One region of the Micromonospora sp. NPDC002411 genome, then DNA from elsewhere that is predicted to be linked to it. Evidence: riboswitches for the same ligand, from Rfam matches in the RefSeq annotation. Region 1 holds a riboswitch; each other region holds the start of a gene.

What was found. A riboswitch is a leader RNA that binds a small molecule or an ion and turns the genes downstream of it on or off. The one in region 1 is predicted to bind cyclic di-AMP.
Region 2: linked by a shared signal. The riboswitch ahead of ACWCO3_RS16660 (C39 family peptidase) and the one ahead of ACWCO3_RS16845 (C40 family peptidase) in region 1 are both predicted to bind cyclic di-AMP.
Region 3: linked by a shared signal. The riboswitch ahead of ACWCO3_RS19555 (transglycosylase family protein) and the one ahead of ACWCO3_RS16845 (C40 family peptidase) in region 1 are both predicted to bind cyclic di-AMP.

The regions. Positions count from the first base shown of each region.
Region 1 is NZ_JBSFBM010000126.1:11,271-17,312, reverse strand. Features, by position in the region: partial or broken gene ACWCO3_RS16860 (zinc metalloprotease) at 1-132, shown strand, start outside; gene ACWCO3_RS16855 (pyridoxamine 5'-phosphate oxidase family protein) at 200-757, opposite strand; gene dcd (dCTP deaminase) at 857-1,435, shown strand; gene ACWCO3_RS16845 (C40 family peptidase) at 1,495-2,535, opposite strand; cyclic di-AMP (ydaO/yuaA leader) riboswitch at 2,549-2,684, opposite strand; gene ACWCO3_RS16840 (N-acetylmuramoyl-L-alanine amidase) at 2,921-4,900, shown strand; gene ACWCO3_RS16835 (C40 family peptidase) at 4,954-5,967, opposite strand.
Region 2 is NZ_JBSFBM010000124.1:5,843-17,595, reverse strand. Features, by position in the region: partial or broken gene ACWCO3_RS16675 (CDP-glycerol glycerophosphotransferase family protein) at 1-1,135, shown strand, start outside; gene ACWCO3_RS16670 (hypothetical protein) at 1,170-2,474, opposite strand; gene ACWCO3_RS16665 (alpha/beta fold hydrolase) at 2,535-3,281, opposite strand; gene ACWCO3_RS16660 (C39 family peptidase) at 3,427-4,275, opposite strand; cyclic di-AMP (ydaO/yuaA leader) riboswitch at 4,508-4,649, opposite strand; gene ACWCO3_RS16655 (hypothetical protein) at 4,935-5,705, opposite strand; gene ACWCO3_RS16650 (hypothetical protein) at 5,837-6,223, opposite strand; gene ACWCO3_RS16645 (acyltransferase family protein) at 6,317-7,510, opposite strand; gene ACWCO3_RS16640 (glycosyltransferase family 2 protein) at 7,820-8,995, shown strand; gene pseI (pseudaminic acid synthase) at 9,129-10,181, shown strand; gene ACWCO3_RS16630 (hypothetical protein) at 10,529-11,005, opposite strand; gene ACWCO3_RS16625 (SDR family NAD(P)-dependent oxidoreductase) at 10,989-11,735, opposite strand; gene ACWCO3_RS16620 (AMP-binding protein) at 11,728-11,753, opposite strand, start outside.
Region 3 is NZ_JBSFBM010000160.1:1,765-13,517, forward strand. Features, by position in the region: gene ACWCO3_RS19525 (SigE family RNA polymerase sigma factor) at 1-97, shown strand, start outside; gene ACWCO3_RS19530 (hypothetical protein) at 94-846, shown strand; gene ACWCO3_RS19535 (ATP-binding protein) at 878-3,682, opposite strand; gene ACWCO3_RS19540 (M28 family peptidase) at 3,887-5,338, shown strand; gene ACWCO3_RS19545 (SDR family oxidoreductase) at 5,402-6,100, opposite strand; gene htpG (molecular chaperone HtpG) at 6,250-8,178, shown strand; cyclic di-AMP (ydaO/yuaA leader) riboswitch at 8,507-8,647, shown strand; gene ACWCO3_RS19555 (transglycosylase family protein) at 8,648-9,313, shown strand; gene ACWCO3_RS19560 (hypothetical protein) at 9,402-9,737, opposite strand; gene dinB (DNA polymerase IV) at 9,862-11,070, opposite strand; gene ACWCO3_RS19570 (VOC family protein) at 11,107-11,544, opposite strand; gene ACWCO3_RS19575 (helix-turn-helix transcriptional regulator) at 11,640-11,753, shown strand, end outside.

The sequences.
Region 1 (6,042 bases):
ACCTGCTCGGCGACCGGGCTGGACCCGATCACCAACTTCATGGACTACACCTACGACTCGTGCATGTACCAGTTCACCCCTGGTCAGGCCAGCCGCATGATCACCGCCTGGAACGCCTACCGCGCGGCCTAACTGCTCCGCGTACAACCGGTGTCGGCTCCGTCACGACGGAGCCGACACCGTCGTGTCAGAGCCCCGGTCAGGCGGCCGTGCACTGCACGTCACGGCTGAGGCGGGTCGGCCGAGCCTGTGGCACGGCGACCGGCGCGGCCGTCGCCGACGGGGCGTGCGGGTCCAGCCAGACCCGGACAGCCGGCCGGCTCGGCGTGACACCCGGGACGCCGGCGACGTGCTGCTCGCGGCGGGTCAGCATGGCCACGTCGACGGTGAACTCGAACAACCGCCAGTCGACCTGCTGCTCGGCCCGGGCACTCTGCGCCAGCCGCGCGACCCGGACCGGATCGGTCACCGGACGAGCGTGCCCCGCCAGGTAGGCCTCGTCGTCGCTCTCCTCCGGGGGGAACGAGTGCAACGCGTAACGGCCGTCGCGTTCGAGGTCACGGCGCTTCGGGGAGTCGATGATGAAGCAGAAGAGACCTTCGTCCGTGATGACCGGGGAGACCGGGTGAACCCGGGGCCCGCCGTCGGCGCGGACCGTGGCCAGGTAGCCGAAGCCCGGCCCGTACTGCTGAAGGAGAACGCGGATCCCGTCGGCGAGTCGGGGCTCGTCGGCGGCGAAATCGGACCAGGAAGCCATGCGAGCATTCTATCGAACAAATGTACGACGGGCGACCTCGACGCGCTGGTCACCGGCACCGAATCCGCCCGGTTTCGGCAACGCCGCTATGGTGGTCCGATGCTGCTCTCCGACCGCGACCTGGTCTCCGAGATCAAGGCCGGCACGCTGGGCCTGGAGCCGTTCGAGCCCACCCTGGTCCAACCCTCCAGCATCGACGTCCGACTCGACCGGCTGTTCCGGGTCTTCAACAACCACCTCTACACCCACATCGATCCGGCGATGCAGCAGGACGACCTGACCTCGGCGGTCGAGGTGCCCGACGGCGAGCCGTTCGTGCTGCACCCGGGGGAGTTCGTGCTCGCCTCGACGCTGGAGGTCATCTCCCTGGGTGACCAGCTCGCCGGCCGACTCGAAGGCAAGAGCTCACTGGGCCGGCTCGGGTTGCTCACGCACTCCACCGCCGGCTTCATCGACCCCGGCTTCTCCGGACACGTGACGCTGGAACTCTCCAACGTGGCGAACCTGCCGATCACCCTCTGGCCGGGCATGAAGATCGGGCAGCTCTGCATCTTCCGGCTCTCCTCGCCGGCCGAGCACCCGTACGGCTCGGTGGTCTACGGATCCCGCTACCAGGGCCAGCGGGGCCCCACGCCGAGCCGCGCCTGGCAGCACTGGCGCACCTGGCCGACCCGCTGAACCCGTGACGACGAGGGCCCGCCGCGACGGATCGCGACGGGCCCTTCGGTCACTCCCGATCAGCCTGGACGGCCGTAGCTGTGGATCGGGCCGTCGTCGACCTTCTTCATCTTGACCGGTTGGCCTGCCTGCGAGGCGTGCACCACCCAGCCGCCGCCGACGTACATGCCGACGTGGTGGATGTCGCTGTAGTAGAAGACCAGGTCGCCGGGGCGCAGGTCGCCCTTGCTGACGTCCTTGGTGACGCGGCTCTGCTGGGCGGCGTTGTGCGGCAACGACACACCGGCCTTCGCCCAGGCGGCCAGCATCAGCCCGGAGCAGTCGTACGAGTTGGGTCCCTCGGCGCCCCACACGTAGGGCTTGCCGATCTGTGCGCAGGCGAACTTCACCGCGACGCCCGCGGCGCCGCCGGGATAGCTGCCGGGGCAGGGCGCCGGGCGCAACGAACCACCGCCACCGTTGCCGTACACCTTGAGGCGAAGCTTCTGCAGCCGGTCGATCTCTTCGTTGATCTGCTTCTTCTTCGCGGCCAGCTGAGCCTCGGTACGGGTCAGCTGGGCCACCATCTCGTCCAGCGGCGCCTTCTGCGCGGCCAACTCGTCCCGCAGGTCGGCCACCTCGCGTACGTCCTGTTGCTGGTTGTGCGCGAACCGGTCGAGCATTTCGAGCTGACTGACCACCTCGCTCGGTGACCGGCTGCCCAGCATCGCGTTGACGGTCGACACGGTCTCACCCTTGTACGCCCGCACGGCGAGGGCGCTGACCTTGTCCATCGCGGCGTCGACCTGCTGTTCGAGCGGGGCGATGCGGGTGGCCAGAGCGTCCGCCTGCTTGCGCTTGACGGCGAGGTCGGTCCGGGTGGCGTTGTGCCGTTCGATGATCGGTTCGAGTTTGTTCCAGTCCTCGTCGATCTGACGCTCGATCTCCGCGACGGACGGGTCGGCGTGGGCCGCCGTGGCGCTGCCCGTCAGGACGACGGCGACGCCGACCAGCGCGGCGAGAGCGGTGGTGAAGCGGGACCAGCGTGGGCGCGGCACGATCGGCGTCGGGCCGGCTGCTGCCGACCGCTCGGACGACGGCCGCGGGGCATGGAGTGCCACCGGGGTTCCGTACTCCTTCTTCCTGACCGCCTACCGGGTTAGCTGACGGGTTCGGGCGGGAAGTCGGCGCCCTACCGCAGTGGCTGCGGATTCACCCCGAGGGACCTGGGTCCCCGGTTCGCTCGGAAACGACTCGGCGGTGTCGGTCCGTTACCGCCCGGGCTGGGCGGAGCTGCTATCGGGCCGACGAATGACCAGAGTAGAGACGCCTGTTACCAATCCGCAACCCGTGCGGCCGTGACACTCCGTACCGATCGAGTGGGGGTCACCGACCCAGTGTGAAGATTTCCTTCTGAGCGAGTCGATAGATGGAAAGGTATTGACGCGGACTCTCCAGCGGCGCGATGGTGACCTGACCTCTACCCGCGAGAATCTAGGGGGTTCGATGCACCATCCAACCCTGTCGACCGGCTGGCGCGCACTGCTCGCCACCACCGTCATCGCCGCCGCGAGCGCGGTGCCACTCTCGGCAGCGGCCGCCGCCGCACCCACCACCGATCGCCAGCAGCAGTACGCCGCTGCGGCGACCGAGTACGGCGTACCGACCGGTGTGCTGCTCGGCGTCTCCTACCTGGAGTCCCGCTGGGACAGCAACGCCGGCACACCGAGCACGAGCGGTGGCTACGGCCCGATGCACCTGACCGACGCCCGCCACGTCGCCGCTCTACCCGGGCGCGGCCACCACGATGCCGGTGCCGAGGACCCACGCGGCGACGACTCCCGGCCCGCCCGGGTGCCCGCGCCCCGACCCGCCGAGGCCCCCGCGCCGGCCGCCGCCGCGTTGCAGACCGTGGAAGCCGCAGCCGCGCTGACCGGCGCCACCCCCGAGGCGCTGCGCACCGACGCGGAGGTCAACATCCGGGGCGGGGCTGCGCTGCTCAGCGCGTACCAGCGGGAGTTGGGTGCACCGGTCGGCGCGGACACCGACCCGGCGGCCTGGTACGGCGCGGTGGCCCGCTACGCCGGTGCGGACAGCGCCGACGCCGCAGCGGCCTTCGCCGACGAGGTCTTCACCACCATCGCCGCAGGCGAGTCCCGGGTGACCGACGACGGGCAGCGAATCACCCTGCCGGCGATCGCGGTACAGCCCCAGCGCTCCTGGTTGGACCGGCTGGGCCTACGCCGGCTGGCCCGCCCGGACGGGGTGGAGTGCCCGCGCACCATCTCCTGCGAGTGGATCCCCGCACCCTACGAGGCGTTCGGCGACGGGGACTACGGCAACCACGATCTCTCGGACCGGCCCGCCCGGCAGAAGATCGAGTACATCGTCATCCACGACACCGAGGCGAGCTGGGCGACGACCCTGAAACTCGTCCAGGACCCGACGTACGTGAGCTGGCACTACTCGCTGCGCTCGGTCGACGGGCACATCGCCCAGCACGTGAAGACCAAGGACGTCGGCTGGCACGCGGGCAACTGGTACGTCAACGCCAAGTCGATCGGTCTCGAACACGAGGGCTTCGCCGCGCAGGGCACCTGGTACACGGAGGCGATGTACCGGACCTCGGCGAAGCTGGTCCGGCACCTGGCGCTGCGGCTGGGCATCCCGCTGGACCGCCAGCACATCATCGGCCACGACAACGTGCCCGGCACCGTCGCCTCGACCGTGCGGGGGATGCACTGGGATCCAGGCCCGTACTGGGACTGGACGCACTACTTCGACCTGCTGCACGCGCCGCGACTGGACACCGGCACCCCGGCCACCGGGCTGGTCCGTATCGACCCGGACTACGCCACCAACCAACCGGCGTTCACCGGATGCGTCACCGCAGGTGTGCCGTGCGCGCCGCGCGGCTCATCGTCGGTGGTGCTGCGGAGCGCACCGTCCGCGGACGCGCCGCTGGTCAACGACATCGCGCTCCGTCCGGACGGCACCCCGAACACGATGGCCGTGTCGGACCACGGGGCGCGGGCATCCGCCGGGCAGACGTACGCGCTCGCCGGACGGCAGGGTGACTGGACCGCGATCTGGTACCTCGGGCAGCGGGCCTGGTTCCACAACCCGGCGTACGCGCCGACCGCCAGCTGGACCGTCGGCGTCGTGGCCACGCCGAAACCCGGACGGACGACTGTCCCCGTGTACGGACGGGCGTACCCGGAGCAGGCGGCGTACCCGGACGGGGTGCCCTACCAGACGATCTCGCCGCTGCAGTACACCCTGGCCGCCGGACAGCGGTACGCCGTCGGCGCGGTGCTGGCCGGCGAGTACTACCGGGCCAGCACGTTCGACGGCTCGTCGCCGGGCGACTGGACGGTGATCCGCGGCAAGAACCGCTACGCGCAGATCCAGTTCGGCCACCGGATCATGTACGTCGATCTCGCTGACGTGCAGCTGCTGCCCTCCCCGGTGGGCGCGCCCCGCTGAGAACCACGACGGCCCCCGGTCGGTGACCGGGGGCCGTCAGTACGTGATCTGGATCAGCCAGGTCTGCGGAACCCGGCGACCGGCATCGTGTTGATGCTGGACACCTGCACCGGTTTGCCGGCACGTGGTGCGTGCACCATCTGGTTGTTACCCAGATACAGGCCGACATGCGTTAGGCCGGAGAAGAAGAAGACCAGGTCACCGGGGCGGGCGTCAGCTCGCGCGACAGCCTTGCCCTCGTTCCACTGGTCACCGGTGTGGTGAGTGAGGGAGATCCCGGCCGACTTGTAGGCGTACTGGGTCAGCCCCGAGCAGTCGAACGAGTTCGGGCCGGTGGCGCCCCAGACGTACGGATCACCGACCTGTTGGCAGGCAGTCTTGATCGCCTTCTGGGCGGCCGAGCTGGTCACACCGTTGATCGTCGGGCAGCCCGCGGTCTTGACCGTGGTCTTGGGCATTGACGCCTCAAGCTGCTTGATTTCGGCGTCGATCTGCTTCTTCTTGGCCGCCAGCTCGTTCTGCTGCGTGGTCTGGGTGGTGATCAGCGCGTCCAGCTTCTGCTTCTCACCGTCGTACTTGGCCCGCACGGCCAGCACACCCTCGACCTCCTTGCGCTCCTGCGCGGCAAGCCGGTCGAGCACGGTGAGCTGCTCGGTGAGCGTGTCCGGCTTGACGCTGACCAGCAGCGAACCGATGTCGTGCGACGGGCCGGAGATGTAGTAGCGGGAGGCGAGGTCGCCCACCCGGTTGAGCGCCAACTCGCTCTGCAACGCGAGCGGCTCGATCTTCTTCTGCAGGCTCGCCGACTTCTGCCGGTTGACCTTCAGCTGCGCCCGAACCTTGTTGTACTGCTCGATAGTGGGCTCCAACTGCTCCCACTTCTTGTCGATCTGCGCCTCGATCTCGTCGACCGTGGGATCGGCGTGCGCCGGTGCGGCGAGCAGACCGGCGCCGACTGCGGCGGCGGCGACCAGGACGAGCAGGCGGTGGACGCCGCGGCGCAAGCCACCTGGCCGAGCAGACGTTTTCAGGTCGTGACGATGAGGGGGCATGGTTGCCACCGGCACCGACTCCTTTGCAACCGACCGCCGGGCGCCTCGCGTGAGGGAAGGGCCGAGGCAGACGACCCACAGCGGTCGGTG
Region 2 (11,753 bases), on a different contig from region 1:
CCGCGCGCTGCGTCGGCACCAGCCGGAGTTCGTGCTCTACTTCTCCGCTCCGCCCGGCTCCGAATACCAGGTCACCATGTGGCTGCCGTACCTGGAGCGGATCGGCCGCCCGTTCCTGGTCATGCTGCGCGAGCCGGAGTTCCTGGCACCGATCGCCGCGGCCACCGACGCTCCGGTCGTCTACTGCCCGACCCTGCGGGCCATGGACGAGGCGCTGGTGCCGAGCCTGCGGGCCGCGTTCTACGTCAACCACGGGGCGAAGAACAGCCACTGCATCCGCTTCACCCAGCTCACCCACGTGCAGTTGCACCACGGCGACAGCGACAAGGCACCGAGCGCCAACCCGGTGTCCGGGATCTTCGACCGGATCTTCGTGGCCGGGCCGGCAGCGATCGACAGGTACGCCCGCGCCGGGGTGCAGATTCCTGCCGACAAGTTCGTGGTGGTCGGCCGCCCACAGGTCGAGTCGATCCAGGTACGCCAGGAGCCGGCGCGGGGCCTGGCCCACCCCACTGTGCTCTACACCCCCACCTGGACCGGGCACCACGCCGACGCCGACTACTGCTCGCTGCCGGTGGCCGAGCAACTGCTGCGGCGGCTGCTGGAGCGCGGCGCGACAGTGATCCTGCGGGCCCACCCGTACACGACGCAGACCCCGGCGTCGGCACGCCAGTTGGGCCGGCTGACCGAGCTGCTGACGGCCGATCGGGCGCGCACCGGCCGGCAGCACGTGTTCGGGTCGGCGGCCCGGGAGCTGAGCCTGACCGAGTGCGTCAACTCGTCCGACGCGCTGGTCTCCGACGTGTCCGGGGTGATCTCGGACTACCTCTACTCCGGCAAGCCGTACGCGGTGACCGACATGGGTGGCGAGGGCGACCGGTTCGTGGAGCGCTTCCCGCTGGCCGGTTCGGGGTACGTGCTGCGCCGCGACATGTCCAACGTGGACGAGGTGCTGACCGACCTGCTGGACACCGACCCGCTGGCCGAGGCGCGGTGGGCCACCCGTCGCCGCTACCTGGGCGACTTCCCCGCCGAGTCGTACGCCGACGCCTTCCTGAGCGCCGCCCGCCGCGAGCTGACGTCGGCACCGGACACCGCGGCCGAGCGGTCGCCGCAGCTCTCCCCTCTCGCCTGACCCGGGCTGTCGGGCCGGGAAGGATGGCTGACAGCTAGCTGAGCCCGAGCCGGTACCCTGCCGTGACCTCGACCCGGACGACCCCGCGAGTGTCGGCCGGCGCACGCCATTCGGCGGTCGCGAGACCGTCGGCCGACTCGGGGACCGATCGCACCCAGGGCTGAAGATCCGTCGATGCGACAACGACCTCCACGATCTCCTCCGCCGTCAGCAACGTGGCCCCGAGGTGCGCGACGATCCGCAGCCGTCCGTCAGCCAGGATCTCGGTGGTGGTCGAGTCGATGTCATCGTCCTCGATCCGAACGAGGCCCCGGACCACGGCCCTGGCGTCCGCAACCGGGCCGGTGACGTCGACCACCAGCAGGACACGTACGGCGTCTCGCAACGCCTCCTCGATCGCGCGTATCAACTCGGCCTCGTCCGGACCGTCCTCGTCCTGGCCTCGGAGCACCATCTCCCGGATCTCCACCGGCCGGTCGACCGGCCCCGGGTCGAACGGGTCGATTCCGGTCCGCACGTACAACGCCTCGACCGCCGGCGCGTCGCTGAGCGGCCGGGTCGTCTCCATCGCCGCCACCATCCACGTTCCAAACGGTGACCTGCGTAGGTGCCCCGACGGCGATCCGAACTCGGCGGCCAGGGCGTCCACAGCGGTCCCGAAGGGAGCCTGCGGTGACACGTCGACCATAGGCAGCACCAGGAGCAGGGCCAGACTCCAGACGCCGTCGTCGGTCGCCATCTGTCGCAGGTCGACGGACCACACGTCCGGCCGCCCGAGCAGCGGAAGGCAGCGGACCAGAGCCGTGTCGAGATCGGGGGCGGTCAGCCGGGCGTGCACCCGGGCCACGACGTCGTCGTCGGACGCCGCAGCCGGCAGCCGCCTGACCCGTCGCCGGACAGGAACGACGGATTCGTCGGCGGGCAGCCACTCCGGCGGGTCCCACCACTCGCCTTCGGTGTCGGCGGCCGCGCAGATGGACACGCAGATCGGCGTCACGCCGTCGGTCGTCCGCTCCCGACCGGCGGCGAAACCCGTCGGGTGACCGGCCGCCGATTCGTCCACCTCGAGATCGCCACGGCTCCACCGGAAGCGCGTCAGCAGGGGCGCGGCCAGGTGACGGACCGCCTCAGCGCCCGGAGCGGACGGGACGGACGGCATCAGCGTCAGGTCGACGTTCACCCCGTCGCGGGGATGGTCCGCTTCGGTGCGGGACGCCACCAGACCCACCGCGCCGAGCGAGGCGACCAGGGATCGGCACCGACGCGCGGCATCGTCGAGTCGAGAGTCGACGACATTCAGGCTCACGCTGACCACAAGGGACGGATCAACGGCAGGCATCCGGGCGAATGTAGGCGTCGGGAGCCCGGTCGCACGACCGATATTTCCGCTCGGGACCGCTCAGCGATACGGGTCGAGCAGCGCCAGCACGGCCGCCGGGTCCTCCACGTGCGCATTGTGGCCGAGACCGGGCAGCGTGGCGACCGGCACCCCGTACTCCTTGAGTTGTTCGTCGCTGACCATCGGGTCGTGTTCCCCGCGCGCCAGCACGACCGGCGCGTCGGTCGCCGCCAGCAGCGCGGCCAGGTCGGGCTCGCCGACGGCGAACGCGGTCGGGTCCATGGCGAGACGCCACCGGCCGTCGACCTGACGCAGGCCGGCGTCCACCACCGGATGGTCCGGCGGGACCAGGCCGGCCAGGCCGGACACCCGAAGGTAGCGGCGTGCCGCCTCGGCGCGGGTGGCGAACCAGCTGACCGGACGGGCGGCGAGGCCGGCGGCGCGGGCCAGCTCGTCGGGTGACCAGACGGCCTTGATGCCCAGCCCGACCACGGCGTCCACGGGCGCCCCGGCGGCGTTCGCGGCCAGCGCGAGGCCGACCACCCCGCCCAGCGAGTGCCCGAGCACGACGAGCCGGTCGCCGAGCGCCAGGCCGCGCGCTATCCGGTCGGCGAACCCCGCAAAGGTGTACGACGGCAGCGGCTCCGCCCAGCCGTGGCCGGCGAGGTCCGGTGCCAGCCACCGCCCCGCCCAGCGCTGCTCCAGCAGCGGCGCCCACGGCAACCAGACGTCCCCGGTCGTGCCCATTCCGTGCAGGAGCAGCAGGACCCGCCCGCGACCGGCTTGACCACCCGATTCATCCACCACGGCCGCAGTCTCCCACGGTTCACGGCCCGGTACGAGAGTCGTCATCCACGCCGCCTCCCGCGCGACGCTGACGGCACCGACGAAAAACGCCGCGGGCGCCGCCCCCTTGTGGGGGACGACGCCCGCGGCGGTCAGCGTGCCTGGGTCAGGCGGAGTAGCCCCGGCTGGCGATCCAGTTGGCCAGGTCGATGGTGGTGATCCAGTACGACGGGTCGGCCGCGTTGGCCGAGTCGGCGATCCGCACGGTGCGGCCGTTGTCCTTGTAACCCACGACGGCGATGTAGTGCCCGCCGCCGTAGGAGTGGTAACCGCCGTTGGTGTCGACGGCGTCGCCGACGACGTTCGCGACCACGCCACGGCCGTCGGTGATGGCCTTGACGACGTCGGCCTGGAGCCGGTCCATCTGGGCCGGGCTGGGGGCGCCGGCGAACATCCGAGTCCGGTACGGGGAACCCTTCACCTCGGCGTTGAGGACGCGGGTGGTGTCCTCGGCCGAGTTGGTGCCCATCTCGGTGGTGCCCAGCTCGGCGCCGAGCTCCTCCTGGGTGCGGTCGATACCGGTGGCGCTGAGGGCGTTCCGGGTGGCCGCCGGGCCGCAGTTGTAGTACGTGTTCTGCGCCTCGTAGTCGTAGTCCAGCACCTTGGTCGCGGGTGGCTTCGGCGGCGTCGGCTTACGGGTGAGGTCGGGGTTGGCCTTCGCCTTGGCCGCCGGCGACGCGGCGCTGGTGGCCGGGGCGGCGGTGCTCGGCGCGGCGCTGGCCGACGGGGACGCCTCACGCACCTCGCCGCGGGAGGCGGCAACGTCGCTGCGCATCTCGGCGACGGTGGTCGCGGTGCGCTGGCCGGCGGGTGCGTCGTCGGCGGTGGTGAGCAGGGCGCCGGTGGTGGTGGCGATCGCGAGGGCCGCGGCGGAGGCGGCAACGATCTGGTACGGGCGCTCGGTGGCGAAACGGCGGAGCTGACGCTGCAGGGTGTGCTTCACGGGGTCCTCCACGGATCGGGGGGAGAGCGGCACACCGGCGACCGGACCGGTATCCGGGCAGGCGCCAGCGCGCGGACCGTGGTCCGCGGATGGTGAACCGCTCAGGGGAACGCCCGGCGTGGCCGGGCGGTGAGGCGATGACCCGGGGGTCAGCTCACCGTCACTGGACGAATGAGCGGGGGCACCGCTGCGCCGTGGAGGCGAGGGAACAACCGAGGGGTGGAAAGGTGCTGCACGAGGATGGAACTCCTTCCGACACCGCCTACCGGGTTAGCTGACGGATTCGGGCGGGAAGATCGCCCTACCGCGGGCTGTGGCTCGCGGATTCACCCCGGACTTACTGGTGGGTCCCCGGTTCGTTCATCACGATTGAGCGGGTCGGCGCGGCGTCGCCTCTTGCGATCGGTTACCGCACCGGACGGGACGACAGTACTGGCCCGTCCGCACCCCTGCCAAGCCAGCTCCACCTGCGTAAACCTGAAATAGCGTAGCAATTTCTGCGCGTATTGCCGCTGACGTGACTCGATGGGACAAGCGGTTACGGTGACGCCTACGGGCGACAACCGGACAGGCCGCCGAGAATGCGACCAGATTCACCGGAAGAATCGTGCCGATCGCGCCGGACGCCCGATTCTCGGTCGGCGTGAGCCGGCTCACGTCACGGATCGGGCTCAACTCGCCCGCGCCGGCCGCCACCGCGCCACGACAGCGGGTCGGAACACACCGGTCACCGCCCGGCGCGCGGGTAGCGGGTTCGGTCGCAGCCGGGCCGCCGCCGCGCAGGTCTCCGCTGCGAGGGCTCGCGCTGAGTCGGCAGCCAGTTCCGCGTCCCGCCAGGCAGCACGCTCCCGGGATGCGGCGGCCTGGTAGTCGGCCAGCCTGGCGTCCCGGATCGTCCGGCTGAACAGCACCTCCTGCTCGACCGGGTGCCGCCGGGGATCCCAGCCGCGCCGGTGCGCGAACACGTCGCCGAGCTGCGCCATGCTCAGGTCACCCCGCCAGTACGCCGTCATCGCGGCCCGGTGCAGGTAGCGCTCGCGGGCGGCGTACTCGGCCGGGGTGCGGGGGGTCTGCGGGGTGGGCAGCGCCTCGGCGCCCGCGAAGCGACGGGCGGCGGTGTCCGCCTCGTCATAGGCGCACCAGGCCCGCTCCATCTCCTCCTGAGCGGTCAGCCAGTCAGCACGTCGCCGCTGCGCGGTCCTGGCCGCGCCGGTCGCGGCGACCGCTACCTCCTCGGCGTACCGGCGCAGGTCGGCAGCCTCGGCGGCGGCCACCTCACGAGCGGTGGGGGCGGCCGTGCGCGGGTCGTCCGAGGGTGTGTCCCGCTCGGGGCGGGCCACCAGCAGGGCGAGTACGCCCAGGGCCAGCAGGAACAGGGTGGACCAGATGGCGGCGGCCTGCGGCACCTCGGTCACGAACTGGTAGAAGACGGCGGTCTCCATGGTCGGCACCTCGGGAGAGAGCGATGCGATGGGGAGCCCCACCGCCACCGGGCCAGGGCGGAGCACGGGCCGGTGGGGCGCGGAGCTGGTGGGTCGACAGGCGCGGCGGGCGGGACGCTCGTCCCGGTGACTCAGCGCCCGGGTGGCGCCCGGGGTGCCCGGCTGCTCGGGCCGTGGACCAGGGGCAGCCGGTCGGACCCGGCCGCGCGCACCGGCAGCGGGCCGGTCCGGGCAGTGGCCTGGTCGCCGGGCGGAGCCGATTGCGGGTCGACCGACCACGCCGAGGAGAATTCCTCGACGGGCTCCTCGGTCGTCGCCTGCGCCTCGTGCACCGCCCCCTGCGCGGAGGTGGACGGGCAGGTCGCCGGGAGTGCGCCGAGGGCGAACGGAGTTGGCACAGCGGCCGAGGCCGGGCCCGCGCCGAGCGCCAGGGCCGCGACGACGGCGAGGCTGGTCAGCACCCGCGTCGCCCAGCGCGCCACCCACCACAGCGGACAGGTGAACGCGACCGGAAGCACGACCTCACGCTACCGTCGTGCCGACCTCGACGCACCGACCACGGGCGTGTCGTCGCACGCCGCGCCGAACCCCACTGAGCAGGGTGGACGGTGTCAGCGCGAGTCGGCGTACGTTGATCGACCGTTGGTCTGCTGCCCGCTCTCCCCGGCGGCGTCGGGACCGCCCGCGCGTTGGCGGGGGACGGACGCCGGACGAGCTGGGCGGCGCGGTGCGAGTCGACGCATCATCGGCGTCTCCACGAAGCGGTGCAGCAGCCCGGCGAGGACCAGGTTCACCGCCAGGAAGCCGAGCACCACGGCCGGCCCGCGCCAGCCCGTGAACCCGGTCCCCCAGTCACCGCTCCACCGCAGCACGCTCGTCATCACCAGGACGTGGACCAGGTAGAAGGCGAAGGAGACCTCCCCGAGCCAGACCAGCGGCCGGGACCGCCACGGGGAGCGCTTGTCCCGCACGTCGGCGTCCGCGGCGGCGGTGATCACCAGCAGGTACGCGACGGCGAGCAGCGTCGTCCACAGCTCCGCGCGGATCCACTGAGCGGCCGCCACCCAGGTGCCCACGAAGACCAGGCTGGCGACGGTGAGCCCCGGGCCGCGCCAGAGACCCCGCCGCATCAGCTCGGCCGCGACGGCGCCCAACCAGAACTCGAGCGACCGTACGGGCGGGAAGATCTGGGTGAACCACCACCGGCTCACCTCCGGCACCAACTGCTGGGCCGGCCAGAGCGCGAGGATCAGCAGCGGCAGCGCGACGATCAGCACCCAGAGCAGCTTCGGGCTGGCCCGGCGTAGCAGCGGCAGCGCCAGGGGCAGGCACAGGTAGAAGAAGAACTCGCAGGAGAGCGACCAGCTCACCGTGTTGACGCTGTAGAACCAGCCCATCCGGGGGTCCCACGCCTGCAACAGCAGCAGGTTCTCCAACGCGACCGCCGGCAGGACCGGATCGGCGAACCACCAGGCGACCAGCAGGGCCGCACCCCACAGCACGACGTGGTTCGGGTAGATCTTGGCAACTCGACGCCGCCAGAAGGTGCGCCGGGAGTCGCCGACGCGGGCCGACCAGACCAGCACGAAACCGCTGAGGATGAAGAAGAACTGCACCCCGGACAGGCCGAGCGTGAACAGCGCGTCGACCACCGCCTTGTAGTCCGGTTCGGCGATGATCCGCATGGTGCCGGCGTGGAAGCCGAAGACCAGTAACGCGGCGATCCAGCGCAGCCCTGTCAGCGAGGGCAGCCGGGCGGGCGTGACGGCGGGCCGTGCGGTCGACACCGCAGCGGCGCTGGTCATGCCGGGATCCTGAAGATCGGCAGGGTCACCAGCACGTCCGTATCCTCCTCGGCGCGGCGTCGGACGACGCGACGGCGACGCCCGCGACGGCCCGGCAGGGCCGCACCGAGGCACCCTACCGGGTCACTCTCGGGTGAACCGGACGTGTCCCACCCGCCGACGGCGGTACGGGCACGCCACGGTCGCCGGATTGGTGGACTGCGGGCCTGCCGCCGTTAACCTCCCGCTCGGGGGGAGTTCAGGGACTCCACCATCGGCGGTCACGTCAGGTTCCGGGTTCGGCCACCCTGACCGTCAAAGGTGGCGGGCGTGGTCAATGAGCCGACGCACGCACCGCTGCTGAGCATCGTCGTGCCCGTGTACGGCGTCGAGGCATACCTGTACCAGTGCCTGGAGTCGATCCGGGCCGACATCCCGGCGGACGAGTCGGACGCGGTCGAGATGATCGCCGTCGACGACGCCTCCCCGGATGGCTGCGGCGACATGCTCCGCTCCTACGCCGCCGGCCGCGACGGTGTCCGCGTCGTGCACCTGAGCAGCAACGTGGGCCTGGGCCTGGCCCGCAACGCCGGGCTCGACGTGGCCACCGGCCGGTACGTCTGGTTCGTCGACAGCGACGACTGGTTGCCACCGGGAACGATCCCCGCGGTGCTGGACCGGCTGCGCCAGCACCAGCCCGACGTGCTGATGCTGGACCACCTGCGGGTGCACGAGGACGGTCGTCGGGAGGTCGACGCGAGCAGTCACCTGCTACGCGGCATCCCCGGCGTGACACGCCTCGACGACCAGCCGCAGCTGCTGCGGGTGCAGCACACCGCCTGGAACAAGGTGGTCCGGCGAGACTTCCTGGACCAGTTGGAGCTGCGCTTCTTCCCCGGCTGGTACGAGGACATCCCGTTCAGCCACCCCCTGCTGATCGGCGCCGAGAAGATCTCCGTACTGGACCGGGTCTGCTACCTGTACCGGCAGGGCCGGCACGGCGCGATCACCTCCACCCGCAGCGGCCGGCACTTCGACGCGTTCGCCCAGTACGAGCGGCTGTTGGACTGGGTCGCCCGCAAGCACCCGGACGAGCGGTTGCAGGCCGAACTGTTCCAACTGATGATCAACCACTATCTGGTGGTGGTGGGCAACGACGGCCGGCTACACCCACACCTGCGGCGGGACTTCTTCCACCGGGCCGCCGAGCACTACCGCCGGTACCTGCCCACCGGTGGATATCCGCTACCGCCCGGAGTGACCGGGCTCAAACACCGCCTTGTGGGGCGCGGCGACTGGCTGGCGTACTCGGCTCTGCGCCAGGCGCACCGGGTCGCCGGCCGCCTGCGTCGCCAGGGCCCAGTGGGCGGCGTCGACGCTGGTTCCGACTCGGTCACCGCCGACGACGACCCGGGTCGAGGGGCGGGCACCGCGACGACAGGCGACGACGAGGTCGTCACGACCACGCAGCGGCGCGATGCGCTGGCCGGGAGCCGCCTGCCGTGAACGCCGCCACCGCACCGCACGCCGGGAGCCGGGCCGGCTCCCGGCGCCCTGGTTTTCCAGGTCGTCCACCCGCCGGGCGGACGACGACAGCACCACCGCACACCGGTGCGGGTGTACCTGAGCAGAGGTCGGAATGACGGCGACAATCAAGATCGGACCGCACGCGGTCGGTGCCGGGGAACGACCGTTCGTGGTCGCCGAGATGTCCGGCAACCACAACGGAGATCTGAACCGGGCGCTGGCCATCGTCGACGCGGTGGCCGAGAGCGGGGCGCACGCGCTCAAGCTCCAGACGTACCGGCCGGACACCATCACGATCGACGTCGACACCCCGGCGTTCCGGATCTCCAGCGGGCACGAGTTGTGGGGCGGGGAGAACCTGTACCGCCTCTACGAGCGGGCGCACACCCCGTACGAATGGCACGCCCCGATCTTCGAGCGGGCTCGCGAGCGTGGCCTGACCGTGTTCTCGTCGCCGTTCGACGCGACAGCCGTGGAGCTGCTGGAGTCGCTGGACGCGCCCGCGTACAAGATCGCTTCTTCGGAGTTGGTCGACCTGCCGCTGATCCGGCTCGTGGCGAGCACGGGCAAGCCGATGGTGATCTCCACGGGCATGGCGACGGTCGCCGAGATCGACGCCGCGGTGCGGACCGCGCGGGACGGTGGCGCGGCGGGCATCGTCCTGCTGGCCTGCACCGCCTCCTACCCGGCGCCGCCGGCCGACAGCAACCTGCGGCGCATTCCGGTGCTGGCCGGCGCGTTCGACGTGCCGGTCGGGCTGTCCGACCACACGCCCGGCATCGGGGTGGCGGTCGCCTCGGTGGCGCTCGGCGCCTGCTTCATCGAGAAGCACGTCACGCTGGACCGGGCGGACGGCGGCGTGGACTCGGACTTCTCCCTGAACCCGGCGGAGCTGACGGCCCTGGTGGCCGAGTCCGGTCGCGCGTACGCGGCCATGGGTGGCACCGCGATCGGCCCGACCCCGGCCGAGCGGGAGGGGCTGCGGTTCCGCCGTTCGCTGTTCGTGGTCGAGGACGTGCGGGCCGGCGACCCGGTGACCATCCACAATGTCAGGTCGATCCGACCGGCCGGCGGGCTGGCTCCGGTGGAGATCGACCGGGTCCTGGGTCGCACCTTCACCACCGACGTCTCACGCGGCACCCCGCTGAGCTGGGACCTGATCTGACCGTCGACACGGGCTGGGCTGTGGACGCGGGCTGGGCTGAGCAACGGGCGCAGCCCGGCCCCGGTGGGGCGGAGGCGAGCGGGTGCGGTCCGGCCTGGTGGGACTGGGCTGGGTGCCTGTAGAGCTGCCCCGAATATGGGGCCGGCAACGCTGCTCCCACCGGCAACCAGGATCAAACTCCGTCGCCTCAGGGCTACGACGACCCACGAGGCCCGCGCGCCTGCCCCACCTGTGGGGCAGCTCTACAGGCACCGCCGGTACCAACGGCAGGCCGGCCGTCACACGCGGCGGCACGTCGCCACGCAGCGGCACGTCGCCACGCAGCGGTCGTGGCGGCGAGTCGTCACCTAGCGGTCCAGGCGGCGCGAGCCAGCCACGGAGGCGGGCAGGGGCACGGGGCCGGATGCGGGGGCGAAGCCGACGGTTACCACCAGGTCGGCCACCCGCAGGGTGCGCCAGACCGCCGACCCGTCGGCCGGCGTACCCAGGCCGTGGAGACGCCACCAGGCCGCCACCGGGACGTCGGCCAACTTGCAGCAGCACTCGGCACGGGTCCACCGCGCCCAGAAGTCCTGCACCCCGAACCGGCGTCCCAGCGCGGGAGGCACCGGCGCGTCCGCTCGTTCCGCGTCGATCGCCACCCGCCACCCCGGCGTCGTCGGGCCGTACCAGCCGACGCAACGGCCGTCGTCGAGGTGACTGCGGGTCACCGCGTCGGTCAGGTCGGCGGGGACGCCGACGCGCAGGTGCCGCTCCGCGGCGGCCAGCAGGCCCGGCACCGGGCGGGGCCGGGCCGGCCGGTCCAGGTCAGATGGCGGCGGCACCGTCCACCACGATGACCTGGCCGTTGATGTTGGTGTGCTCGCGCAGCAACATCCGTACCACTGGAGTGACCTCCTCCGGCTCGGTCAGATGGCCCGTCGGCGTGCGGCGCACGATCTGGTCGAGCTGAGTCGGGCCGAGCACTGCGGACATCTCCGAGGCGAAGAAGCCGGGTGCGACCGAGTTCACCAGCATCCGGCCGCCCAGCTCCCGCGCCAGCGAGCGGGTGGCGGCGTCCATGCCGCCCTTGGTGGCCGAGTACGCGACCAGCCCAGGAAAACCGCGCTGCCCGCAGATCGAGGTGATGTTGACGATCCGTCCGCGTAGTCCCTTGGCGAGCATCCGGCGAATCACCAGCCGGGTCAGTTGCAGCGGGGCGGTCAGGTTGGTCTCGATGATCCGGGCGATGTCGTCGGTGGCGGTGTGCGCGTGCAGCGAGTCCTGCCCCATCGCGGCGTTGTTGACGATGCCGTCGATCGGGCCGAGCCGCTCTTCCGCCGCACGGACGAAGCCCTGCGCGGCGCGCAGGTCGGTGACGTCCACCGAGCCGACGTGCACCCGGTCGGGGTGCTCGGCGGCGAGCTTCTCCAGCTCCGGGGTGACGGTACGGGCGAAGGCGGCAACCCGTACGCCGGCATCGAGCAGGTCGGTGACGATGGCCAGGCCGAGCCCCCGCGAGCCGCCGGAGACGAGGACCACGGAGCTGGGTGGGACGAGCTGGGTGTCAGACATCGCTCTTCAGGCTCTCCT
Region 3 (11,753 bases), on a different contig from region 1:
CGTATCCGTGGGCACGGTCAAGAGCACCAGCTCGCGGGCCCTGCAGAAACTACGCGCCGCGGCGCCGCGGCACGCCGACGAGGAGGCGCGCCGATGAGCGAGCTGGAGCAGCTCCGCCACGCCATGCGGGAGACCGAGCGCCCCGACACCGTCCTCGACCTGGCCGCCGTGATGCGCGACGGGCGACGGTTGCGTACCCGTCGGCGGCTTGCCGGAGCCGGCGCGGCGACGCTCGCTGCCGGGTTGGCCGTCGTCGTCGTGGTGGCGGTCGACGCCCGGACCGGCGGTCCGCCGACGGCCGATCGGCCACCGCCGACGGCCGTCGCCCCGACACCGTCCGGTTCCCCGCCGACGCTGGCGCGGTCGATGGAGCCCACCCCTCCGCCGCCGGCCGGCGACGTGCCGTCCCCGAAACCGCTGGGCCAGGTGATCGACAGCAAGGTGCGGTACGGCACCGAGCAGCGGGTGTACTACGTCGTTCGGGTGTCCGTGCCCGGCGAACCGAAGGTGACCATCGGGCTGGCCGCCGGTCGTCGCCTCCCGGACGGCATGCTGACCACGGACATCCTGGTCAACGACGTGGAGGGGGCTGACCGCCGCCCCGGGTTCCACCAGATCGGCTACGACGAGCGTTCGTCGACCACGCCGGTGCCCACCTTCGGCTACTTCGTCGGCCCCGCCCACCGCGTCATCGGCACCGTGGACGGGCGGCAGGTCGATGCCCGCCTTGCCCGGTGGAGTGTCGACAAGCAGGTGGTGATCTTCTGGTTCGATCCGACACTGCTGACCCCGGGGGAGCGGCTCGACGGCATCATCGCCCGCGACGCCGCCGGTGGTCAGCTCTGACGCAGACTGCTGGTTGCCCCGGGCCGGCCACTCAGGCCGGGTCGTCCAGCCGGCGTTCGATGGTCACCGTCGTCCCCTCGGCGGTGGAGACCAGCCGCACGTCGCCGTAGGCGTTCATCAGCAGCGCGCCGCGGCCCCGGTCCATCGCCGGTCGGCGGTCCCGCCAGGTGCCGAAGTCCCGCACCGAGATCCGGACCAGACCGTCACCCACCTGGACCCGTACCCGTACCTCCGGACGGCTGGGCCGCTGTGCGTGCTCGACGGCGTTGTTCACCGCCTCGGACGCGGCCAGCAGCAGGTCCTCCAGCACGTCCGGGTCGACGGCGAGGTCGCACAGCGTCCGTCGGACGTCTCTGCGCATCGCCGCCGCCGAGGTGGGCGCGGACGGGTACGCCCAGCTGGTGTCCAGGACGTCGTCGGTGCCGTTCCGGTCGGCCAGAGCATCGCGCGCGGACGCGCCGGAGTCCGGCCTGCCGGTGGCGACGCCGTCCGCCGTCCCCCCGACCGCCGTCCCCCCGTCCTCGGCCGTCGGCTCCGCGACCGCCGCGACCGCGCCGGCTCGTGCCGATGGGGCGTCGCCCGTCCCCGTGCCGGCCGGGTCGTGGCGGTCGCGGGCCCGCCGGATGGCGGCCCGGATCCGGGCGATCAGCTCGGTCGCGGCGAACGGCTTCACCAGGTAGTCGTCGGCGCCCAGGCCGAAGCCCTCCACGCTGGCCTCACCGCCGGCACGGGCGGACAGCACCAGCACCGGCAGCGTCCGGGTCGTCGGGTCCGCGCGGAGTTGGCGCAGCAGGTCGAAACCGTCCAGCACCGGCATCATCACGTCGGTGAGGACCAGGTCGGGTCGTTCGCGGTGGATCTCGTCGAGGGCCTTCCGACCGTCGGTGACGGCCCGTACCCGCCAGCCCTGCCCGGTGAGCAGCCGGCTGAGGTACGCCCGCATGTCGGTGTTGTCGTCGGCGACCAGGATCCGCGCGCCGGCCAGCTCGTCCACTGTCGGCCCGGAGGCGTGCTCGGGCTCCGTCGGGTTGTCGCTGGCCTCGGCGAGCCAGCCGGTCGCCTCCTCCACGGCGGCGCGGGCCGCGTCACCCCGCCGTTCCACCGGAGGGTCGGCCACCGCGTTACGGCGTGTCGCCGACCAGGGCAGCACCACGGTGAAGGTGCTGCCGACACCCACCCGGCTGGTCACCCGCACCTCGCCGCCCTCCAGTCGGGCCAACTCGTGCACCAGGGCCAGGCCGATGCCGGTGCCCTCGTGGCTGCGCGAGCGCGCCCCCCGCACCCGGTGGAAGCGGTCGAAGAGCTTCGGCAGGTCCTGCTCGGCGATGCCGATGCCGGTGTCCGCGACGGTGAGGCGTACCTCCTCGTCGTCGGCGTCGAGGGTGACCCGGATCCGGCCGATGAACGTGTACTTCAGGGCGTTGGACAGCAGATTGGTGACGATGCGTTCCCAGTTGACCGGGTCGATCGTGACCGGCCGTGGCAGCGGCGGGCAGACCACCTCCAGGGTCAGCCCGGCCCGCTCCACGGCGGCCCGGAACACGCCGGCGAGCTCCGCGGTGAGCGCGGACAGGTCGACAGTCCGGGCATCGCTACGAGCGCGACCGGCTTCCAGGCTGGAGAAGGTGAGCAGGCTGTTGACGAGCGTCAGCAGCCGGGTGGCGTTGCGCCAGGCGGTCTCCACCCGCTCCCGCTGCACGGTCGCCAGGGGTGCGGTGGCGTCGGTGAGGGCGTCGGCCAGCGGGCCGAGCATGAGTGTCAACGGGGTACGGAACTCGTGGCTGACGTTGGCGAAGAAGTCGGTCTTCACCCGATCGAGCTCGGCCAACGCCTCGATCCGGCGCCGCTCCTCCTCGTACTCCTGGGCGTTGCGCAACGCCAGGGACGCCTGTTGCGCCAGGAGTTGGTGGAAGGACCGGTACGCCTCGTCGAGCCGTCGGCTCGGGCTGACCCCGGCCAGCAGGACACCGAGTGGCTGGTCCTCGTCGCCGGACGGCAGTGGCAGCGCCAGCGCGGTGTGGACCGGGTCGTCCCACGCGCCGGCGGGCAGCGTCATCCGGTCGGCGACGTCGGAGACCTGAGCCGGGCGACCCTCCGCGGCGTCCGGCAGCCCCCAGGCGTGCGCGATCGGGCCCGCGTCGGCCAGGTCGACGGTGTCCGGCAGCGCGCCCTGGACGCCGCCGGTGTGGGCGACCCGCCGCAGGGACGCGCCGTCGCGCAGGTAGATGGCGGCGAACGGCACGTCCAGCGGGTGGCCGCCGATCGTGTCGATCAGCCGGGCGCCTGTCGCGTCCACGTCGACGGTGCGACCGTCTCCGAGGACGGACAGGTCGCGCAGCAGCCGCAGCCGACGTTCGCCGACCACCTGCTCGGTGACCTCGCTGCACACGGTGAACACGCCGACGGTACGGCCGTCGTCGTCCCGGGCCGGGGCGTGCGAGACGCTGAAGTACGCCTCCTCGCGGTAGCCGGCCCGCTCCAGCAGCAGCCGCAGGGCCGGGACCCAGCTGGCCACCCCCGTCGTCATGGCCTGCTGGACCAGCGGGGCGAGCACGTCCCAGCCCTCGGCCAGGGTCACCCGCACGTCGTTGCCGAGCGCGGCGGGGTGCTTGTCGCCGATCAGCGTGGAGTACGCGTCGTTGTAGAGCTGGGAGAACCCCTCGCCCCAGAGCAGCAGCATGGGGTACCGGGAGGAGAGGACCAGCCGGACCGCGACCCGCAGGCTCTGCGGCCACCCGTCGACCGGGCCGAGCGGCGTACGGGCCCAGTCCAGCCCGGCCATCAGCCGACCGGTGTCGCCACCGCCGCTGAACAGGTCAATGCTGGGTCGTGTCACGCTCGACCCGGCTCCATCGCAAGCCCCCGTTCCGGGCCCGACGACCCCTGCTGGCGTTACCTACCCATCCTGGCACCTCTACTCACCTGTGCCGACGCCGGTACCCACCGTCGAACCGTCGGTGGTTCGGGACGAACGACCGATGCCCAATGCATCGACATCTGTAAGTGTCTCGGGTATCCCTTTAACCCCCGAGGAGCCCCCATGAGAGGCAGAACGCTGAGCGCGGGAGTCGCGCTCGCCGTGTTCGCCGGGATGACGGTGGCGCTGGCCGCACAGCCGGTGGCCGCGTCACCCACGACCGCGACGACGATGGCCCGGCCGATCGCCGCCACCGTTGCCGCGCTGGCTGCACCGGACATTTCGGTCACCAATGTCCAAGCCCACCTCACCCAGTTCAACAGCATCGCCACCAACAACGGCGGTAACCGGCGGGCCGGCTCGGCCGGCTACACGGCCTCGCTCGCCTACGTCAAGAGCAGGCTGCAGTCCGCCGGCTACACCGTCAGTGAGCAGTACTGCTCCAGCTGCCGGTACCCGTCGAACAACCTCATCGCGGAGTGGCGAGGCGGTCCGACCGACCAGGTGGTCATGTTCGGCGCCCACCTGGACGGTGTCTCGGCCGGTCCCGGCATCAACGACAACGCCACCGGCTCGGCGACCCTGCTGGAGAACGCGCTGGTCCTGGCCGCGCAGAACCCGACCATGACGAAGAAGGTCAGGTTCGCCTGGTGGACCGACGAGGAGCAGGGCCTCAACGGCTCCCGCTTCTACGTCAACTCGCTCAACTCCACCCAGCGCGGCTACATCAAGGGCTACTACAACTTCGACATGGTCGGCTCTATCAACGGCGGCTACTTCATCAACCGGGTCACCTCGACCACGGCGGCGCCGCTGAAGGCGTACTGGGACTCGTTGGGTCTGCAACCCGAGGAGAACGTCGAGGGTCAGGGCCGCTCCGACGACTACTACTTCCAGCAGGCCGGCATCCCCACCTCCGGCTACGCCGCCGGCGCCAGCGCCCGCAAGACCAGCGCCCAGGCGGCCAAGTGGGGCGGCACCGCCAACGCCGCATACGACCCCTGCTACCACCGGTCCTGCGACACCACCGCCAACGTCAGCGCCACCGTGCTGAACCGGGCGGCCGATGGCGTCGCGTACGCGTTGTGGCAGCTCGCCGTGAGCGGCGGCACCCCGACCTGCACCGGTGGTCAGGTGATCGGGAACGGCGGCTTCGAGAGCGGCAGCACCCCGTGGACCGCGTCCTCCGGCGTGATCACCAATTCCAGCAGCCAGCCGGCCCGGACCGGGTCGTACAAGGCGTGGCTGGGCGGCAACGGCAGCTCCAGCACTGAGAGCCTGTCGCAGTCGGTGACGGTGCCGGCCGGCTGTGCCAGCTACACGCTGTCGTTCTGGCTGCACGTCGACACCGCCGAGACGACCGGCTCCACGGCGTACGACCGGCTCACCGTGCAGGTGGGCTCCACCACGCTGGCGACGTACTCGAATCTGAACGCGGCCGCCGGCTACACCCAGCGCAGCTTCAACGTGGCCGGGTTCGCCGGTCAGACGGTGACCCTGAAGTTCACCGGCACCGAGGACTCGTCGTTGCAGACCAGCTTCGTGCTCGACGACGTGGCGTTGCAGGCGAGCTGAGCGCGTACCCGTGCAGGTGGGCCGCCGCCGGTGCTTGCTGGCGGCGGCCCGTCGCGTCGTGGGTCAGGGGAGCTGGGGGTAGAGCGCCGCCACGCCCCCGGGGAACCCGGCCTGCACCCGCCGGCTGACGTCGTCGGCGACGATCTCGTACGCGTCGGCCTCGATACCGTCCACGCTGAGCCGGGCGATCACCGCCGGGTCGGACTTCGGGCCGGTCACATTGGCGGCCATGTCGGTGTCCAGGTAGCCGACGTGCAGGCCGGCGACCCGGACGCCCCGCTCGGCGAGCTGGAGGCGCAGCGCGTTGGTCATCGCCCACTCGGCGGACTTCGCGGCACCGTAGGCGGCGTGCATCGGGAAGTTCACCCAGGACAGCACGGAGAGCACGTTGAGGATCGTTCCGCCGCCGTTGCCGGCGATGACCGGCGCGAACGCCCGGACCGTGGACAGGGTGCCGATGTAGTGGGTCTCCAGCTCCAGCCGGACGAGGTCCAGGTCGCCGTCGAGGAGGTCGGTCCGGGTGTCGATGCCCGCGTTGTTGATCAGCAGGTTCACGCCGCCGGCAAGCTCGGCGGCGGCGGCCACCGAGGCGGGGTCGGTGATGTCCAGGCGCACCGGCGTCACGCCGGGGAGGTCCACGGCGTCCGGGTTGCGCGCGCCGGCGTAGACGGTGGCGCCACGGGCGAGGAGTTCGGCGGCCAGGTGGCGGCCGAGGCCACGGTTGGCGCCGGTGACGAGGGCGGTGCTTCCAGAGATCTTCATGGCGGTCACGCTATCCCACCTGACTTCTGTTAACCAAAGTCAGCCATGTCACACCGACGCCCCCCTCAATCGGGAATGCGACCCGGACGCGGCGGCACCCCGGCCCGTGACGACTCGTATCCTTTCCGCGAAACCCCGCACGAGCCGAGATGGGAGACGGTGTGAGCAACCAGGCCGAAACGTTGGAGTTCCAGGCCGAGGCGCGTCAGCTCCTCCAGTTGGTGGTCCACTCGATCTATTCGAACAAGGACGTCTTCCTGCGGGAGCTCATCTCGAACGCCTCCGACGCCCTGGACAAGCTGCGGCTGGCCACTCTCGTCGACAAGGACCTCGTCGCCGACACCGACGACCTGCACGTGACGATCGAGGTCGACAAGGACGCCCGCACCCTCAGCGTGCGGGACAACGGCATCGGGATGACCCGCGACGAGGTCGTCCAGTTGATCGGCACCATCGCCAAGTCGGGCACCGCCGAGCTGCTGCGCCAACTGCGGGAATCCGCCGACGCGCGCGCCTCGCAGGACCTGATCGGCCAGTTCGGCGTCGGCTTCTACGCCGCGTTCATGGTCGCCGACCGGGTCACCCTGGTCACCCGCAAGGCCGGCGAGACCGGCGGCACCCGCTGGGAGTCCACCGGCGAGGGCACGTACTCGATCGAGGCGGTGGACGAGGCCCCGCAGGGCACCACTGTGACCCTGCACCTCAAGCCGGCCGACACCGAGGACAACCTGCACGACTACACCGCAGAGTGGACCGTCCGCGACATCGTCAAGCGCTACTCCGACTTCATCGCCTGGCCGATCCGGATGACCGTCGAACGCCCCGGCGCCGACGGCGAGGCCGCCACCAGCGAGGTGCAGACCCTCAACTCGATGAAGGCGCTCTGGGCGCGGCCCCGCGACGAGGTCGACGCTGCCGAGTACAACGAGTTCTACAAGCACGTCAGCCACGACTGGGCCGACCCGCTCGAGGTCGTGCACATGAAGGGCGAGGGCACCTTCGAGTACGAGGCGCTGCTGTTCCTGCCCAGCCACGCCCCACTGGACCTGTTCTCCCCGCAGGGCCGCCGAGGCGTCCAGCTCTACGTCAAGCGTGTCTTCATCATGGACGACTGCGAAGCGCTCGTCCCGACCTACCTGCGCTTCGTCAAGGGTGTGGTCGACGCGCACGACCTGTCGCTGAACATCTCCCGGGAGATCCTCCAGCAGGACCGGCAGATCCAGATCGTCCGTCGCCGCCTGGTCAAGAAGATCCTCGCCACGGTCAAGGACCTGAAGGCCAACCACGCCGAGCGCTACCGCACCTTCTGGACCGAGTTCGGCGCGGTGGTCAAGGAAGGGCTGATCGACGACACCGACAACCGCGACACCCTGCTGGACATCCTCTCCGTCGCCTCCACCCACGACGCGACCGAGCCCACCGACCTGGCCGGTTACGTCTCGCGGATGAAGGACGGCCAGAGCGACATCTGGTACGCCACCGGTGAGTCCCGGGCCGCCATCGAGAACTCGCCGCACCTCGAGGCCTTCCGGGCCAAGGGTCACGAGGTGCTGCTGCTCACCGACCAGGTCGACGAGGTGTGGGTCGAGCGGGTCGGCGCGTACGACGGCAAGACGCTGCGCTCGATCGCCAAGGGCGAGATCGACCTGGACACCGACGAGGAGAAGCAGCAGGCCGAGGCCGAGCGCGAGCAGCAGCGGCAGGAGTTCGCCGGCCTGCTCGAGTGGCTCGGCACCACGCTGACCGACAGCGTCCGGGAGGTCCGGCTGTCGTCGCGACTGACCACCTCACCGGCCTGCGTGGTCGGCGACGCCCACGACCTCACGCCGACCCTGGAGAAGATGTACCGGGCCATGGGGCACGAGGTGCCCCCGACCAAGCGGATCCTGGAGATCAACCCCGGGCACCCGCTGGTCTCCGGGCTGCGCAAGGCCCACGAGCAGGGGAGCGACCAGGCGGCCCTGACCGAGACTGCCGAGCTGCTCTACGGCCTGGCCGTGCTCGCCGAGGGCGGTGAGCTGACCGACCCGGCCCGCTTCACCCGGACGCTCGCCGACCGGCTGGCGCGCACTCTGTAGACGGTCGACCTCCCGGCCGGCGGGCCACCCGACCAGGGACCCGCCGGCCGGTTCGGCGTACCGGCGTCGTGCATCCGATCACCAACGGACACGTCGAGTCGCTCGGTGCTACACCGTGGCCTGGCTGCGTCACGAGGCCTGATCGGTACCGGTCCACAGTGCTCTCTGCACAGTGTCCGGCCGGCCGCAACCGCTGCGGACGGCGCCCCGCGTACCCCGGTGAAGAACTTCACAGGGGTTGGGCGATCGTCACCGAACGTGCCTAACGTCGGTCGGGTTCGCCACTGCGGACACCGCGGCCGGCAACGCCAAATCCTGCCCCCGGCCGTCGGAACCCAGTCACCCGGGCAGGAGCGGGGGACCCACACGTTCCTCGGTGCACGTCACCTCGGGGTGAAGCCGCCACCGTGCGGCCGGGCTCCTCGGCCCGAACCCGACAGCTCACCTCGCCGGCGTGGAGGAAGCTCACATGACGTCTGTTCACACGCCCCGTCATCGACGGGTCACCACCCGCCGCCTCGCCGTCGGCACCCTGGCCGTCGGTGCCGTCACCGGCGCTGTCGCCCTCTTCGGCCCGGCCGCCCCGGCGCAGGCCGGAGTCAACTGGGACGCGATCGCCAAGTGCGAGTCCGGCGGTAACTGGAAGATCAATACCGGCAACGGCTACTTCGGTGGCCTGCAGTTCTCGCAGAGCACCTGGGCCGGTTACGGCGGCAAGAAGTACGCCGCCCGCGCCGACCTGGCCAGCCGTGGCGAGCAGATCGCCATCGCCGAGAAGGTGCTCGACGGGCAGGGCATCGGTGCCTGGCCGACCTGCGGCAAGAAGGGCGGCTCGTCGGGAGGCTCCGCCACGAAGTCGACCAAGTCCACCGCGAAGTCGACGAAGTCCACCGCGAAGCCCACCGAGCGGCAGGAGCGGCCGTCGCGCGGCGAGCAGCCGGCGACCCGCAACCATGAACGCACCGCGGCGCCGGCCGGCGGCCAGACGTACCTGGTCAAGCCGGGCGACACCCTGTCGGAGATCGCCGACGCCCGTCGGGTGTCCGGCGGCTGGCAGGCGCTGTACGAACACAACCGGAAGCTGATCGGGGCCGACCCGGGTCTGATCTTCCCCGGTCAGAAGCTCAGCCTCTGACGGACGGCACACGAACGCTCGGCCGGGTCATCGGCCGAGCGTTCGTGTGTTCGGTGCTGGTCAGCCCGAGTGCCGGGCCGGGTTCGAGTCACGCCGCCGAGGCGGACGCCTTCGGCGCTCGACGCGACGCCACCGGGCCGGCGTTGCGACCCCAGCGAGAGGTCGATGCCAGATCGGTCCCGCCGTCGACGGTCACCTCGACGGAGTCAGACCCGCCGCGGGACAGACGCAGCGAATGCTCGGCGCCCTGACGGGCAGCGCAGGGCCAGGCCTGCCCGGCGCACTGGAGATTGCGGCAGTGACCCTCGTCGTCCGGCTCGTGGGCGCTCAACACGTCGATCGCCAGTTGCCAGAGCAGCGGGTCGGTCACGTCGTGCGGGCGCTCGGCGCCGCGGCTCGCTCGGTTGCTGGTGTCCTCGGACATGGTGGGTCCCCCCTTGTCAGGCTGTACCCCCCAAGGGTCACCCGTCGGCCGCCGGCTAAACCGCCGACCTGCTGTGATGTGTCTCCTGTCCCACCTCCGCGCGTGGACACCGCACGCAGATCGGTCAATCCGGCAGCAGCGGCATCTCGACACCCGGCTCCCGGCCGAGCAGGACCGCACGGGTGAGCGCCGTCGAGCCGAACCGGTCACGGACCGCGTCGACAGCGGCGTCCAACTCCGCGCCCGGGTCGCGGTGGAACGGCAACTCCGGCTGCACCGGACTGTCGTCCAGGTTGCCCACCGACACACCGATCAGCGTGACACCACGACTGTCGATCTCGGACTGGGCCGCCCGCAGCAATGCGCGCGCGGCGGCGAGCAGCGGCGTCGTGTCCGCTGTCGCCTTGCCGATGGTGTGCGAGCGGGTCGCCCGGCTGTAGTCGCCGAAGCGCAGCCGCAGCACCACAGTGCGACCGGACCGCCCGGCCGCGCGCATCCGCCGGGTGACCCGGTCGACCAGACCGGCGAGGATGGCGTCCAGTTCCGCCGGGGCGCGCGGGGTGCGACTCAGCGCGTGTTGGGCACCCATCGAGCCGCGTCGGCGACCAACCTGCACCGCGCGTGGGTCACGGTTGTGCGCCAGGGCGTGCAGGTGCCGGCCGGCACCGGACCCGAGCAGCGACACCAACGCGGCCTCACCGAGCCGGGCCACCTCGCCGACGGTACGGATCCGGTGCTCCCGCAGCTTCGCGGAGGTGACCGGGCCGACGCCCCACAACCGTTCGACCGGAAGCGGGTGCAGGAACGCCACCTCGGCGTCCGGTGCGACTACCAGCAAGCCGTCCGGCTTCGCCACCCCGCTGGCCACCTTCGCCAGGAACTTCGTGCGGGCCACACCCACCGTGATCGGAAGGTGGACCCGTTCACGAACCTCTCGACGCAGCCGCGCCGCGATGTCGGCCGGTGGCCCGACCAGCCGCCGCAGGCCACCCACGTCCAGGAACGCCTCGTCTATGGAGATCCCCTCGACCAGCGGAGTGGTCTGCCGGAAGACCTCGAAGACCGCGCGGCTCGCCGCCGTGTACGCCGACATCCGAGGCGGCACCACTATCGCGTCCGGACACAGCCGGCGTGCCTGCTGGCCGCCCATCGCGCTGCGGACGCCCCGCGCCTTCGCCTCGTAGCTGGCCGCGAGGACCACGCCCCCGCCGACGATCACCGGCCGGCCGCGCAGGCGTGGATCGTCGCGCTGCTCGACCGACGCGTAGAAGGCGTCCAGGTCGGCGTGCAGGATGCTGGCACCGGGCGACACGTACACATGTTCGCATGACATCCGGTGATCGCGGCAGTGACCTGGGCGGACGTGGCGTCAGTCGAGGCAGAACTCGTTGCCCTCCGGGTCGGCCATGACGAGGTGCCCGGCACCCAGCGGGGGAGCGGGCTCGTGGCGACCGAGCCGGGTGGCGCCGTGCGCGGCGAGCCGCTCGGCCTCCTTCTCCAGGGCCGCCATCCGCTCGTCACCCTCCAGCCCGGGTGCGGCCCGCACATCGATGTGTACGCGATTCTTGACCTGCTTGGGCTCGGGAACCCGTTGGAAGAACAGCCGTGGTCGCGAGCCCTCGGGGTCGACCACCGCCGACGCGTCGTTGCGGTGCTCCGGCGGCACCCCCATCGCGTCGAGCGCCTGCTCCCAGGACTCGAAGTTCCCGGGCGGGCCCTGTACCTGGTAGCCGAGGGCCTCGGCCCAGAACGCCGCCAACGCGGCGGGGTCGGCGCAGTCGAAGGTGATCTGCATGTCGCGGGCCATGTCAGCTCCCTGTCTCGTGATCCTGGTCGGTCATGGGACCAGCCTCTCGTGGATAGCGGACAGAACCGTTCCGCATTCTGTGTAACGATCGGCGCGTGACCGTCGAGGCGACGACCGAGCGAGTGTTGCGGCTGCTGGCGCTGCTCCAGCGGCGGCCATCCTGGACGGCCGCGGACCTCGCCGCCGAGCTCGGCGTCACCGACCGTTGC